Linked DNA regions of Aliidongia dinghuensis. The main gene of each other region encodes a partner of the protein of the gene in region 2 in a complex. Links are inferred from orthologs where the notes say so. Each region holds a gene or a part of one and is shown on either strand. Other genes may lie near its edges.

Region 1 (2,816 bases), on a different replicon or contig from region 2:
GCCTTCTTCTCGCGCGAGATCACGATCTCGGGCGCGGTGCGGGACTTCAGGTGCAGGGCGATCTGCTCGCCCAGGTGATGGACGTTGACCACGATGCGCTGGACGCCGAACGCGGCGAGCCGGTCGATCGCGTGGTCGAGTAGCGGCCGGCCCAGCACGGGCACCAGCGGCTTCGGGACCGTATCGGTCAGCGGGCGCAAGCGCTCGCCGCGCCCGGCCGCCAGCACCATGCCGACCGTCGGGCGGATCATCGCACGGCCTCCGGATAGAGCGCGCTCAAGCCCGCCGGCACGCCGCGCGCCGCCGGCGGCACATGGGCGTCCATCCAGTCCTTGATCGCCGCCAGCTCCGGATGGGTCAGGCTCTGCGTGAGCAGCCGCCAGGTGCGCGGCAGGTGCTTCAAATAGACCGGCTTGCCGTCGCGCCGGGCGAGCCGGCAGAAGATGCCGAGGATCTTGGCGTTGCGCTGGGCGCCGAGGAATGCCATGGAGCGCTCGAGCGCCGCCGCATCGACCTGGGGCCGGAGCGTCCGGTAGCGTGCCAGCATGGCGCGGGCGAGCGTCGGCGCCACGTCGCGCCGCGCGTCCTCGAGCAGCGAGACCAGGTCGTAGGCGATCGGCCCGATCAGCGAATCCTGGAAGTCGAGCAACCCGCAGGCGGCGAGCCCCGGCCGGTCGGAGAGCCACATCAGGTTGTCGACATGGTAGTCGCGCAAGGTGAGGCTCGCCGGCACCGCCCGGGCGAGCGGCAAGGCCGCCTGCCACAGCGACAGGTATTCCTCCTTCACCGCCGGCTCGGTCGGCCCGCCCGCGATCTCGGGCAGGCACCAGTCGACGAACTGGCCGGCCTCCGTCAGCAGGATCTCGTCGGAATAGGGCGGCACGCCGTGGCTCGCCGTGGGATCGAACCGCGCGTGCAGGTCGGCCAGCAGGTCGACCGCCAGGCCGTAGAGCCGGTGCTCGTCGGCGCCCTCGGCTATCAGCCGCGTATAGGTGTCGTCGCCCAGGTCCTCGACCAGCACGAAACCGGCGATCGGGTCGGCGGCCAGGATCAGCGGCGCCGAATATCCGAGCCCCTGGAGCAGGCGCGCCATGTGCAGGAACTCGACCGGCTTCTCGCGCGGCGGCGGCGCATCCATCAAGAGCGCGCGCCGGCCGCCGTCGCGGAGCCGATAATAGGTCCGAGTGGACGCGTCGCTCGGCAGGCGCAGGACCTGGGCCTGGCCCCAGCCGGCGGTCGCGGCGAATTCCCGGCGCAGATGGTCGCGGTCGATCATGATGGGTTTTGCAGCCGTTCGAGCCAGGTGGACCGGCCGACGGCGACGAGCTCGGCGCGCCGGCCCGTGGGCGTTGTGCCGGGCATGAGCGTCAGCTCCAGCCGGTCGCGCGGGGCGAGCGGGCCCAGCCGGTCCGGCCATTCGACGAGCAGGATGCCGTCGACGAGCGCGTCCTCGAAGCCCAGCTCCCAGATCTCTTCCGGGTCCTTCAGGCGATAGAGGTCGAAATGCCAGACCGGGCCGGCGGCACCGGCGTAGGTCTGCACCAGCGTGAAGGTCGGGCTCGGCACTTCGTGCGCCTCCGGCGCCTGCGCCATGACGAAGCCGCGGGCGAGTGCCGTCTTGCCCATGCCGAGGTCACCGCGCAGCAGCAGGATGTCGCGAGGCTTAGCACTCGCCGCAAGCCGCGCCCCCAAGCTGGCCGTGGCAGCTTCGTCAGGCAGGTCGAGGGTGAAGGAACGGGACATGGTGTCCGTTCTAAAGGGCGGGGCGGCGGGGAGCAAGCGGGCCCCTGCAGATGGCATCGCGGCGCACGGCTTCTGCAGTGGCGTGATTGGTATGGCTGGATTTGGATGCGGGGGCCTAAGTGTCAGTTCGAGAGGTGGGGAGGTTCTTGCCGCGAGTGGTGCTCGCGGCCTGTTGAACTTTTATCGAGTCAATTGGATCTTTATTTAGGCGGCTACGGGCAATGGAAGTGCAGAGTTAAATAAGTTGAGTTCCGGGCCATCAGCTAATAGGCGCTTGAAGAATTGAGGCGGTTGAAAACTAGCGAGGTGACGTCGGATTTCCCCGAGGGCAAATGTCGAAGGAAGCTTTGTGACCAACGAGAATACAACGACGTAGGCCGTGCCAGCACCCTCATAGTAGGCGTCGAATTCAGCCTTAGTGATCCCGCACTGTTCGCCGTAGTCACGCCAAATCACCGAAGGTGCTGCGGCTACCACTTCGGCAACAACCCCGATTGCCTCCACGGAACCACGCGGAAGGGTGCAATAAATCCACACCCGACAGCCGGCGGATAGTTTCAGCGGACGACGCCGAAGTTCAACGGTCTTTCTCCCGCTCAACATGCTGTCGACATGGCGCGGGTGAACCGAAATGAGAATGTCTTCGGTTCTAGCCATTGACTCGCCCTTCCTTCACTACCGCGACCAATTTCTCGAAAGAGATGCTTCGTGCGCTTACCAGATTCGAGCCATCAACACACTCCAATTCCCTCAATCGCTTAAGCGACACCGGAGTCTTGAAAATGAAAATGTTGTCGAATGACGTCTCTGTGACCTTGCGGCCCACGCTCCGCTTTTCGAGAGTGTGGCGATCAAGAACGCCTCGTTGCAATACCTTGCCCAAGGCGTCCGCTTTGGTGACGATGCGACTTTCAGTGATGCGGGCGACCGCGAACACGCATCCACGACCCGTCCCTTTCTGAGACTCGTAGAACAATATTGGTGTGCCGGTCTTCATCTGACCCAGTGTCTTGGGCGCACTGATGTAGACCCGTTCACGTCGCAAGATCGCCTCTGGCGGAGCGAGTATTGAC
Region 2 (3,027 bases):
GCCGTGTCGATCGCGGCCCCCCGGTGCAGGATGGCGTCCACCGCCGCCACGATCGGCATGTCGAGGCCGAGCCGTGCTGCCAGCGCCGCGACGGCGGCGGCCGAGGCGACGCCCTCCGCCACCGACCGGCGCTCGCCCAGCACGTCGGCGAGGCTGCGCCCCTGGCCAAGCGCCGCCCCCAGCGAGCAGTTGCGCGACTGCATCGCGGTGCAGGTCAGCACCAGGTCGCCCAGGCCCGAGAGGCCCATGAGCGTCTCGGGCTTGCCGCCCTTGGCGACGGCCAGGCGGACCATTTCGGCGAGGCCGCGGGTGATGAGCGCGGCCCGCGCATTGTCGCCCAGGCCCCGGCCCGACACGATGCCGCAAGCGATCGCCAGCACGTTCTTGACGGCGCCGCCGATCTCGCAGCCGACCGGGTCGTCGGAGAGATAGGGGCGGAACGTCTGGGTCCCGAGCGCCGCCACCAGCTCGGCGCCCAGCACCGGGTCGGCGGCCGCGAGCGTCACCGCCGTCGGCAGGCCGCGCGCCACCTCGATCGCAAAGGTCGGCCCCGACAGCACGGCGACCGGATTGCGCGGCAGGGTCTCGGCCAGCACCTCGCCCATGGTGGCGCCGCTGCCCATCTCGATGCCCTTGGCCGCGATGACGAGCGGCGTCCCCTCAGGCAGCACCGGCGCCAGCGCCTGGGCGGTCGCGCGCAGATATTGCGCCGGCACGACCAGCAGCAGCGCGTCCGCACGCGCGACCTCCACAAGGTCGCCGGTCGCGGCGATCGACGGATTGAGGCTCACACCGGGTAGGAACGACGTGTTCTCGTGCCGCTCGGCGATCGCCGCCACCACATCCGGCTCCCGCGCCCAGAGCGTTACGCGCCGTCCGGCCCGCTCAGCGGTCGCGGCGAGCGCCGTGCCCCAGGCGCCGCCGCCGACGACGCCGATCTTGCGGAACCGGCTCATGCTTTCACGACTCATGCCTTCACCCCGGCGAAGGCGGCCTTGGGCGCCGCCGCGTCGAGCGGCCAGCGCGGCCTGGCGGCGAAATCGAGCGGATCGACCAGGCCGAGCCTGAGGCGTTCCAGCCCGGCCCAGGCGACCATGGCGCCGTTGTCGGTGCAGAGCGCCGGCGGCGGCGCGGCGAGCGCGAGTCCGGCACGGGCCGCGACCGCGCTCAGCGCCGCGCGGATCGCTCCATTGGCCGCGACGCCGCCGGCCACGACCAGGTGACGGCCCCCGGGGCAGCGCTCGCGGAAGATATCGGCCGCCCGGCGGCAGCGGTCGGCGAGACTGTCGGCGACCGCCTGCTGGAACGAGGCGGCGAGATCATGGATCGCCTGCCCGTCGTCGGGTGCCAGGCCGGCGCACGCCTGGCGCACCGCGGTCTTGAGCCCCGAGAACGAGAAGTCGCAGCCCGGCCGGCCGACCATCGGGCGCGGCAACGAGAAGCGCTCAGGGTCGCCCGAGGCGGCCGCGCGCTCGACCGCCGGTCCGCCCGGATGGCCCAAGCCCAGGAGCTTCGCGGTCTTGTCGAACGCCTCGCCCACCGCGTCGTCGATCGTCGTGCCGAGCCGGACATAGCGCCCGACGCCCTCGACGATCAGCAGCTGGCAATGGCCGCCGGAGATCAGCAGCAGCAGATAGGGGAACGGCACATCGTCGGTGAGCCGCACGGTCAGCGCATGGGCCTCGAGATGGTTGACCGCCATGAACGGCAGGCGGCTGACCAGCGACAGTGCCTTGGCCGTCGTGGCGCCGACCATGACGCCGCCGATCAGGCCCGGCCCGGCGGTGGCGGCGATGCCGTCGAGGTCGCCCAGGCCCAGCCCTGCCGCCGCGAGCGTCGCGCGGATCACGTCGTCGAGGAAATCCAGATGCGCGCGCGCCGCGATCTCCGGCACGACGCCGCCATAGGGCGCGTGCTCGGCCAGTTGGGCGCGCACGGTATGGGCGAGGATGCGGGCACTGCCGGCGCCCGCATCCGTCACCACGGCGGCGGCGGTCTCGTCGCAGCTCGTTTCGATGCCGAGAATTCTCATGGCTCCGATATACGCGTGCGCCCCCTTGCGAACAACCGGTGCTACGGCAGAGGTCTCCAGCGGGACGGGAACAGCTAGATCCGCTGTCCCAGCACGATGATCGCGTCGAACGTGGCGCCCGAGTGCCGGACATGAAGGTGCAGCCGGGTCCCGGCCGGCCGCGAGAACATGCGCCGCAGCGTCCAGTAGTCGAGATATTGCGCCTCGGCGTTCTCGATCCGCTCGATCACGTCGCCCGCCTGGATGCCCGCCTCCGCCGCCGGACCACCCGGCAGCACGCTCAGCACGACCAGCCCCCATTGGGTGCGTTTCAGGGTCAGGAGACGGAGAGAATCGCCCTCGTCGTAATGCGGCGTGCGCTCGAAGAATGCCTCGCGCCGGCCATAGTCGAAGGTGACGTTGAAGCGTTCGAACACGCCTTCGCCGACATTGCCGGCCAGGTCCGGATCGGCAAACGCACCGGCGCGCTGGTGCGAAAGATAGACCACCGGGCCCGACACATCGACCGAACCGAGCTTTAAGAGATGCGCCCGGGCGACGCCGGCCATGACCGTGCCGCCGACGCCGACCGAGACGATGGTCGTGAGCTTCGGCGGGTATTTGTTGGCGATGCCCATCGTCTCCATGAACGGCCGGTAGAGCGTCAGCGAATTGCCCTGGCCCGTGTCGAGCGTGAAGCGCCCCGGCACCAGGTCGATCACGCCATCGACCATCGGCACCCGGCCGTGAAAGCGGAACGGCACGCGCTGGCCGCTGCCCTGGTAGGTCCAGCCGGCGGGCTCCGTGAGCGTCAGTTGCCGGAGCTCATGATCGAGCCGGACGATCAGCCGGTCGAACAGCTCGAACCCGATCAGGCCGCGATAGGCGGGCTTGGCACCGTTGAGGTCGAAATCGAGCGGCACGACGCGCAAGAGCTGGTCGCGGAGCGTCAGGTCGCCGACATCGAGCGTCGCGACCCGGGTAAGGCCGACATCGACCGGCCGTTCGCCAGCGCC

The links. Proteins that work in one complex are often made in the same cells at the same time.
Region 1: the proteins of tsaD (region 2) and tsaE are in contact, whole or in part, in a crystal structure (PDB 6N9A), measured with the Thermotoga maritima proteins. The link is inferred for Aliidongia dinghuensis from one-to-one orthologs. Residues at the interface, in WP_004082750.1 of Thermotoga maritima: Cys10, Asp11, Arg49, His50, Leu82, Gly84, Gly135, Gly136, Glu154, Thr155, Leu156, Asp157, Asp158, Ser159, Glu162, Asp165, Lys166, Arg169, Leu170, Tyr175, Lys213, Thr214, Leu217, Tyr218, Gln221, Arg222, Asn324; in WP_004082108.1 of Thermotoga maritima: Leu37, Gly38, Lys46, Lys57, Val59, Lys60, Ser61, Thr63, Phe64, Thr65, Leu66, Met67, Val69, Pro71, Tyr82, Arg83, Leu84, Asp86, Asp88, Phe89, Asp93, Ile128, Asp130, Glu131, Arg134.

What each region holds. Positions count from the first base shown.
Region 1 is NZ_BMJQ01000010.1:122,538-125,353, reverse strand. The notes cover bases 9-2,754. They hold tsaE (tRNA (adenosine(37)-N6)-threonylcarbamoyltransferase complex ATPase subunit type 1 TsaE), read right to left. Parts: upstream 1,744-2,754; coding sequence 1,273-1,743; downstream 9-1,272. Other genes in these bases: IEY58_RS19300 (GNAT family N-acetyltransferase), read right to left, coding at 2,393-2,754; IEY58_RS19305 (transcriptional regulator), read right to left, coding at 1,948-2,400; IEY58_RS19315 (aminoglycoside phosphotransferase family protein), read right to left, coding at 248-1,276; IEY58_RS19320 (nucleotidyltransferase family protein), read right to left, coding at 9-251. Also shown: more of IEY58_RS19320, read right to left, coding at 1-8; more of IEY58_RS19300, read right to left, coding at 2,755-2,816. UniProt on the Escherichia coli protein: Required for the formation of a threonylcarbamoyl group on adenosine at position 37 (t(6)A37) in tRNAs that read codons beginning with adenine.
Region 2 is NZ_BMJQ01000011.1:103,837-106,863, reverse strand. The notes cover bases 1-2,957. They hold tsaD (tRNA (adenosine(37)-N6)-threonylcarbamoyltransferase complex transferase subunit TsaD), read right to left. Parts: upstream 2,033-2,957; coding sequence 968-2,032; downstream 1-967. Other genes in these bases: IEY58_RS20725 (aspartyl protease family protein), read right to left, coding at 2,107-2,957; IEY58_RS20735 (NAD(P)H-dependent glycerol-3-phosphate dehydrogenase), read right to left, coding at 1-956. Outside these bases: more of IEY58_RS20725, read right to left, coding at 2,958-3,027.